DNA from 2 places in the Mesorhizobium sp. P2_C7 genome. Region 1 is predicted to be linked to the other one. Evidence: riboswitches for the same ligand, from Rfam matches in the RefSeq annotation. Region 1 holds a riboswitch; the other holds the start of a gene.
What was found. Region 1 has a riboswitch for cobalamin ahead of AC1D2G_RS04775 (aromatic ring-hydroxylating oxygenase subunit alpha). Riboswitches for the same ligand answer to the same signal wherever they lie in the genome.
Positions count from the first base shown of each region.

Region 2: linked by a shared signal. The riboswitch ahead of AC1D2G_RS30370 (CbtB domain-containing protein) and the one ahead of AC1D2G_RS04775 (aromatic ring-hydroxylating oxygenase subunit alpha) in region 1 are both predicted to bind cobalamin.

Region 1 is NZ_JBFUDW010000001.1:988,486-992,691, forward strand. It holds gene AC1D2G_RS04770 (FAD-binding oxidoreductase) at 1-468, opposite strand, end outside; gene AC1D2G_RS04775 (aromatic ring-hydroxylating oxygenase subunit alpha) at 549-1,796, opposite strand; cobalamin riboswitch at 1,911-2,112, opposite strand; gene AC1D2G_RS04780 (DUF680 domain-containing protein) at 2,624-2,824, shown strand; gene AC1D2G_RS04785 (DUF680 domain-containing protein) at 2,894-3,133, shown strand; gene AC1D2G_RS04790 (ABC transporter ATP-binding protein) at 3,209-4,206, opposite strand, start outside.
Region 2 is NZ_JBFUDW010000019.1:59,936-64,141, reverse strand. It holds gene AC1D2G_RS30375 (aromatic ring-hydroxylating oxygenase subunit alpha) at 1-1,176, opposite strand; cobalamin riboswitch at 1,318-1,514, shown strand; gene AC1D2G_RS30370 (CbtB domain-containing protein) at 1,551-1,730, shown strand; gene AC1D2G_RS30365 (CbtA family protein) at 1,746-2,549, shown strand; gene cobU (bifunctional adenosylcobinamide kinase/adenosylcobinamide-phosphate guanylyltransferase) at 2,542-3,057, shown strand; gene cobO (cob(I)yrinic acid a,c-diamide adenosyltransferase) at 3,059-3,682, shown strand; gene cbiB (adenosylcobinamide-phosphate synthase CbiB) at 3,706-4,206, opposite strand, start outside.

The sequences.
Region 1 (4,206 bases):
GACATCGGTCCATGGCGCGCAGTCGTTCAGCCAGCGCAGCATCGACATCATCGGCGTCACGCCCGAGCCGGCTGAAATGAACAGGTACTTGGCGGCCGGGTGGCTGTGCAGCGAAAAGTCGCCTGTCGGCCCATAGGCCTTGACGTGCGAGCCCGGCGTCAGATGGTCGAACATCCAGCGTGTGCCGATGCTGCCCGCTTGAGCCTTGATCGTCACCGCGATCGAGAACGGCCGCGATGGCGACGACGACAGCGTATAGGTGCGCATCAGCGGCCCGTCGGCGGTCGGCAGTTCCAGCGTCACGAACTGGCCGGGCTTGTAGCGGAACCAGGTCTGGTTGTCGGAGCGGAAGGTGAAGGTCTTCACATCAGGCGCTTCGTCGCTGACGCCGATCACCTCCAGCACCTGGAGCCGGTCGTTCCAGGGCGTCATCTGGTCGAGATGGCGATAGAGGCCGAGATCCGTCATCGCATTCATCCTCTTGTCCTCACTCTTGCCCTGTGCATGTCGAGTTCCCAAAACCGCTGCGCACTTTTGGGCGACATGCACTATGCAACGCTGCGCAGCGCCGGCCGGCCGCCTTCGGCAAGGCGCGGGCCGATGAACGACGCGTACCACTCGACGAACTGGATGACGCCACCCTCATGCAGCTCCGAATAAGGGCCGGGCTCGTAGGCAGGCGACAGGATGCCGAAGGCGTTTTCCTCGACGATCCGCCGGTCCTGGTCGTTGGTCTCGGTCCAGACGTGGGTGAGTTCGTCGAGATCGTAATCGATGCCTTCGACCGCATCCTTGTGAACCAGCCATTTGGTCGTCACCGCGGTCTCCGTGGCGCTGATCGGCAACACCCGGAAGGTGACGGCGTGGTCGCCCAGAATGTGGTTCCAGGTCGTCGGATAGTGATAGAGCAGCAAGGAACCGATGCGGTCGGTCGAAACGCTGTCGGACAGGTTCTTCTTGACCGCACGCTTTCCCGTCATCGTGTAGCTGACGGCATCGCGCAGCAGCGGCGCGCGGGTGGCGCGGTACTGTCCGGCCGGATCGATGCGGAATTTGCTCGGCAGGCCGGCCGCTTCGCATTTCGCCCAGTGCGCAAGCATTTCCGGGTCGCTGTCGGCGCCTTGCACGCCGGTCACCGTGGGTGCCTCTGGAAAAGTCTTGCAGAGCTCCGGATGATTGCCGGCGCAATGATAGCACTCGCGGTTGTTTTCCCAGACCAGCTTCCAGTTGCCCTTCTCAACAATGGTCGATTCGAACGCCACCTTGGCCTCGCGCAGCCGGTGCGGCAAAAGGTAGGGCTCGATCATCGCGCGCATCGGTGCGAAATCCGCCGGCTCCTTGGCCAGGCAGATGAAAATGTAGCCGCCGACGCTTTCACAGGCGACGGGCTTTAAGCCGAACTGGCTCTTGTCGAAACCGTCGGCCATCTGCCTGGCAAACAAGAGCCTTCCGTCCAACTCGTAGGTCCATTGGTGATAGGGGCAGACCAGCTTTGCCGCCGTGCCCTTGTCGGAATTGCAGACGCGGCTGCCGCGATGGCGGCAGGAATTGTGGAAGGCGTTGATATTGCCCTTCTGGTCGCGGACAAGCACGACTGGATAGTCGCCAATCTGCGCCGTGATGTAGCTGCCCGGCTTCGGCAGCTCGCAATCATGACCGATGAACAGCCAGTCGCGATACCAGATCAGCTCCATGTCGAGCTTGAAATAGTCTGGATCGGTGTAGAAGGGCTGTCCTAGCGAAAAGCCTTGCCGCCGGCCACTCAAGAGCCTCAGCATGTCGTTGCGAGCATCCATGTCCTGTCCTCGTTTCTAAGGACTGAACTGGTGGTGACGGAGGAAGGATTGGACGCAGGCCGGCGATGCGCCGGACATGCACTATCCGCCTCTTGACCGCCCACCGCGATCAGTCGAGTCTAGACATCTCGGGCTGGTTTCCGGGCTCTGGAGTTGTCCTTGCGGACCATCGCGACACCTTCCCAGGCTGACGCCCAGTGGTCTCCCGTTGCGACTTGAACTCCACCACCGTTGCGGGGGCAGCGCCGGATTCTGACCGGCTTCCCAATTCTCCGCCTCGTCGTCACGAAGCGGCACCTGAGATGACATGATCTAATCACGATCGCGGGCGCGTCATCGGCATGAAAACGACATCGTATCCATGCGGCGCGACACGCTTGCGAAACGTTCCGGTCGGTGATCGCGAAGCGGAAGCCTTTCTCTTGGGCAACCATAGCCGGCTCCAATCTCGCCGAAACCGACCCCTTGCCAGGAAGCAGAAAAGGTTAACGGTATCGAAAAGTGACTATTAGCTGCCGCAAAAATCGAACCGAACGGTTCGTTTCTGTTGACTGTGCGTGCAGGACTTGTGAACGCTGGGCCTCCGACACAGTTGGTGATCGGGGTACCTGTTTCGTACAACTCTTTGATATGAATTAGAAAAACATTGAGTGTGGAAACCCCTGGCGCAATTTCAAGTGGTGGATTCTTGGTCCACGCGGAACAACTTCGTGATTGGAAATGGCTGGATGGCTCTCCCACATCGGGGCTGTCCGAACGACGCGATTTCTTCCCAAGACACGCCGCTAGACGGACGGCAAAAATAAGAAATACTGGAGTACCAAAAAATGAAAAAGATCATCCTCACTGCCGCCGCCCTTCTGGCCATTTCCGGCAGCGCCTTCGCGAACAGCGACCACTATGGTTCGAATGCCCCGGCAGCCACCGCTGCTGTCGACAGCTCGTACACTGCTTCGACCAAGAAGTCGGAGCCGGCTGCTCAGACGCCTGCCCAGGGTAGCAACCGTAACCTCTTCGGCAATAACTAACAGCCGATTCCCAGAAGGCGGCGGGCTCTCCCGCCGTCCTGGCGAAATCCAGAATTCAGGAGATTTGAAATGAAGAAGATCATGCTTGCTGCCGCCGCCGTCGTGGCGATCTCCGGCAGCGCTTTCGCCGCCAGCGACAACTACGGTTCGAATGGCGCCAACCAGCCTGCCGTCGGTTCGGTTGACAACTCTCAAACGGGCTCGATCCGCAACAGCGGTGGTTTCGTCGGCAAGCTGCTCAATTCGTCGGGTGACGTAGAGAAGTCCGCCCCTCAGAGCGCCGACCGCGACCTCTTCGGCAATCGCTAACAGCCGAAGTTGATTTCCAAAAAAGAGCGGCGGGCCTGGCCCGCCGCTCTTTTCGTGTCGAGACTTGGTTCTGTCTCAAGCCGCCTTTACTTCCGGCTGACGGAGCGAGAAGGAGTGCCCGTCCGCGTCGAAGATGTGAAGGTCGTTGGCGTCCGCGCTCAGCCGCAGCGTCGCACCGCGCTTGACCTCGACATTGCCAGGCAGCTTGGTCACCAGCGGCAGGTCGGCGCGGCCGATGTCGACATAGACAAGCTGGACTTCGCCGAGTTGTTCGACATAGTCGACCGTTCCCTCGAACAGATACTCCGTGCCGCTGGCGATGATCAGATCTTCCGGCCGCACGCCGAAACTCACCGCGGCACCCTTTGCCGAAGCCGGCGTTGCGATCGGCACGCTTGCCTTGCGGCCGCCGACATGGCTGACGACGGTCGGGTTTCCGGTCTTGTCGATGGTCGCCGGCAGGATGTTCATGGCCGGCGAGCCGATGAACTGGGCGACAAACAAATTGCCGGGCTTCTTGTAGAGGTCCATCGGCGTGCCGACCTGCTCGATATGGCCTTCCTTGAGCACCACGATGCGATCGGCCAGCGTCATCGCCTCGACCTGGTCGTGGGTGACGTAGATCATGGTCGTGTTGGGCATCGATTCCTTGAGTTTGGCGATCTCGATGCGGGTGGCGACACGCAGCGCCGCGTCAAGGTTCGACAGCGGCTCGTCGAACAGGAACACCTTCGGGTTGCGCACGATGGCGCGGCCGATGGCGACGCGCTGGCGCTGGCCGCCCGACATGGCCTTGGGCAGGCGATCGAGATATTTGGTCAGCTGCAGGATTTCCGCGGCCTGCTTCACGCGGCGGTCGATCTCGGCCTTGTTCTCCTTGCCGATCTTCATCGAGAACGCCATGTTGTCGTACACCGTCATGTGCGGGTAGAGCGCGTAGGACTGGAACACCATGGCGATGCCCCGCTTCGACGGCGGCACGTCGTTGACGACCTCGCCGGCGATCTTGAGTTCGCCGGAGGTGATTTCCTCCAGCCCGGCGATCGACCTCAGCAATGTCGACTTGCCGCAGC
Region 2 (4,206 bases), on a different contig from region 1:
TCACGGCTTGGGGGTAGCTGCTGCGTGCCGCTCGCGGATCCAGTTGTGGAAGCGGTGCAGGTCGTACTCCTCGGGCATCAGCACGCCGGCCGCATGGCGCATCGAGCGCAGACCTTTCTGATTGACCTCGCAGATCCCTGCATCCTCCTCCAGCACCTGTTTGCCGAAGGCGACGATGTTGTCGATGTCGGTTGCATCAAGCGCCTCGGGCGCAAACAGCCATTCGGCGACAAGCTCGGTCTGCTCGGGGCCAAGCGGCACCAGCCGCACGGTCCTGATATAGTCGACATGGCCGACGATGAACATCGACGGCAGGTTGGTGGCGTAGGTCTGGCCGGCGGCGCGTTCGGCTGATGTGAGGCCGGTGAAGACCGGCCCATGCGCCTGTCCGTCGCGCGACCATGTCTGCGCGCCGGCGCGCAGGCCGCCGGAAAACTCCGGCGCGTCATTGTCGGCGTGGCGGGACCATTCGGGATCGTCATGGCGGCCCATCAGGCCGCGGCCATAGATCGGCACCAGCCGCGACAGGTCCTTGTGGACGCCCGGACAATGCAGGCACTCGTTGAAGTTTTCCCAAAAGATCTTCCAGTTGCAGTTCATTACCTTGCGCAGCACATGGCCGGTAACAAGCGTTTCCAGCGGCCAGTTGGCGAGACTGCCGGACGCCGGATCGAAGGATGTTTCCGCCGAGCCGGCGGCGTCCTCTTGCAGATTGACGAAGACAAAACCGCGCCACATCGAGAGCGCCACGCGATAGAGTGGATGATCGGCCTTGTCGAAGCCTTCCGGCAGCGACTTCGACGGCACGCGCACGAGGTCGCCGCGCAGCGAATAGGACCAGGCGTGGTAGGGGCAGGTGATGAGCCGCGCCTTCAGCCGGCCTTCGCCTTCCTGGCAAAGCTGCGAGCCGCGATGGCGGCAAGTGTTGTGAAAAGCGCGCAATTCGCCAGTTTCGTCGCGCAGTACGAAAATTTCCTGCGTGCCGACGCGGAAGGTGCGGAAAGAAAGCGGCTGCGCAAGGTCGGCCTCGCGGCAAACGAGCAGCCAGCTTTTGTACCAGATGGCGTCGAGATCGCGCTGATAACTGTCCGCATCCCAATAGGCCGACGATGGCAGCGTCGGTTCGGCCCGGGTCAGGCCGTTGTAGGGATCGCGCTCGCTTGCAATGGGCTGCATGGCTGGCTTCCTGTGGATTTGTCAGCCGACACCTGACCACGGGAATTGTCAATTGTTGTGCCGGAGACCCGATTTATCTGGATGGCGCAATCGCGCTGGTTGTCGGCGGAATTTGGTTTGCCGGTCGCGGCGATTTTCCCTATAGTCGCGCTTGTCGTCGGTTCCGTTTGGAGCCAAGAGGGAATGCGGTGCGGGCGGACTTGTTGCCCAATGCCGTGGCTGCCCCCGCAACTGTGTGCGGTAGTCCTCTCCATATGCCACTGAAGGTTTCTCTTCGGGAAGGTGGGGAAGGGCGCTGATCCGCGAGCCAGGAGACCTGCCGGCGACAGGAAACTGACTTCGATGCCCTCGGGTGGAGGGTGAAAGGACAAGACATGACTACCGCTTCCGTCTCCCTCGGCGCCTCCGTCTCCTCGCAGTCGCGCTTCATGCAGCTTGCACTCGTGGCGCTGCTCGGCATCTTCGTTGTCGGCTTTGTCGGCTTCTCGCATATCGATGCGGTCCACAATGCGGCTCACGACTATCGCCATTCGATGGCGTTTCCCTGCCACTGACGAGGATTTGACATCATGAACCTGTTTCGCAACGTCGTGTTCATCGCGGCGATCGCAGGGCTCGTGGCCGGCGTCGTTCTCGCCTGCCTGCAGGCCTATGCCACCGTGCCGCTGATCCTCAAGGCGGAAGTCTACGAACAGGCCGGCGGCGGCCACCATCATGACCATGCCGCTACGGCTGCAACCGATACCAGCGCCATGAGCACAGCCGCTCAGGCGGCGAATGCAATGAGCTCTGCCGCCCCGGCGCCTGCGGAAGCAGCCACTCCGACCGCGGAAGACGAAGGCTGGGCGCCGGCCGACGGTTTCGAGCGTTTCGCCTTCAGCGTTGTCGCCAATATCGTCACCGGCATCGGTTTTGCGCTGATCCTGGTCGCGGTTTCCGAATTCGCCGGCGGCATCGGCAATTGGCGCCAGGGCGTGTTCTGGGGCCTCGCCGGCTTTGCCGTGTTCACGCTGGCACCAGGCCTCGGCCTGCCACCGGAATTGCCCGCGATGCCGGCGGCCGATCTCACGCAGCGCCAGATCTGGTGGTGGGCAACCGTGGTGGCGACCGCGGCGGGTCTCGGCCTGATTGCGTTCCGCAAGTCGCTGCCGCTCGCGATCCTTGCCGTCCTGCTGATCGTCGCGCCGCATATTGTCGGCGCACCGCAGCCCGACAGTTTCGAGACGCCGATCCCGGAAGGCCTGCACCACCAGTTCGTGGTGGCGGTCACAGTGACCAACCTGGTGTTCTGGCTGGTGCTCGGCGCCGTCGTCGGCGTGGTGCGCGGCCGCTTCACCGGCACCGCGACCAGCCTGCGCGACAGCTTTGCCTGATCGCAGCAAGCTGACCTTCATCATCGGCGGTGCGCGCTCCGGCAAGAGCGCGCATGCCGAAACCCTGGCGACAGTTCCACCCTCGCCATGGACCTATATCGCCACGGCGCAAGCCTATGATGACGAAATGCGTGAGCGTATCGCGTTGCACCGCTCGCGGCGCGGCGAGGGCTGGGCGACCATCGACGCACCGCTCGATCTCGCCGGCACGCTCGAGGCTTTGCCGGACGATCAGCCGGTGCTTGTCGACTGCCTGACACTGTGGCTGACCAATCATATGCTGGCCGAACACGACCTCGACCTTGAATGCCGTCGGCTGGCGGACGTGCTGTCGCGGCCGCGCGGGCCCTGGTTCGTCGTGTCCAATGAAGTCGGCCAAGGCATCGTGCCGGACAACGCACTGGCGCGCCGTTTTCGCGATGCCGCCGGCCGACTCAACCAGCAGGTGGCCGCTGTCGCCGACACGGTGCTGCTGATGGTGGCGGGGCTGCCGCTCAAGGTGAAATGAAATGACCGATATCGACAACAAGACCGACCGGGATGAAGAACGCCACCGCGCCAAGATGGCCAAGCGCAAGGCGGTGCAGGATGCCGAGGTGGCGGCCAAGACGATCGAGAAGGGGCTGCTGATCGTCAACACCGGGCCGGGCAAGGGCAAGACCACCGCCGCTTTTGGTCTGGCGCTGCGGATGCTCGGCTACGGCAAGCGTGTCGGCGTCGTCCAGTTCATCAAGGGCAAATGGCACACCGGCGAGAAGGATGCCTTCGCCGCCTTTGGCGACCGCGTCGTCTGGCACGCCATGGGCGAGGGGTTCACCTGGGAAACCCAGGATCTGAAGCGCGACATTGCCGCAGCCGAAGCCGCATGGGCCAAAGTGCTCGAACTGATGGCCGATCCATCGATCAGCCTGCTGGTGCTCGACGAACTGAACATCGCGCTGCGCTACGATTATCTCGATCTCGACAAAGTGGTTGCGGCGCTGAAGGCGCGGCGCGAGGGCCTGCATGTCGTCGTCACCGGCCGCAACGCCAAGCCGGCACTGGTCGAGGCGGCCGACCTCGTCACCGAGATGGGTGTGACCAAGCACCATTTCTCGGCGGGCGTGAAGGCGCAGCAAGGCATCGAGTTCTGATTAGCCTTAACCAGCAGGCCCGATCACGCGACGATGACGATTGCCGAGACCAAACCGAACAGCGCGATCAGCAGATAATCGGCGACACGATAGAGTTTCAGCGCCTGCCTGATGTCGATGCTGTCGGCTTCGCGGCGGCCGCCTTCGCCCATGAAGACGTCGTCGACCAGCACGCCGCCATAGCTGCGTGGTCCAGCAAGCGCCAGGCCGAGCGCGCCGGCCATCGCCGCTTCCGGCCAGCCGGCATTGGGCGAGCGGTGTTTTTTCGCGTCGCGCCACACGGCATGCCAGGCGTTTTTCGCATCAGCACCCCTGACGAGGAATGCGGCCAGCACGATCAACAGCGCCGTCAGCCGCGATGCCGGCAGGTTGATCCAATCGTCGAAGCGCGCCGCCGCCCAGCCGAACGCTTCGTGGCGCGGGGTGCGGTGGCCGATCATCGAATCGGCGGTGTTGGCTGCCTTGTAGGCAGCGCCTCCGGCCAACCCGCCGACGCCGGTCCAGAAGGCGGGAGCAACGATGCC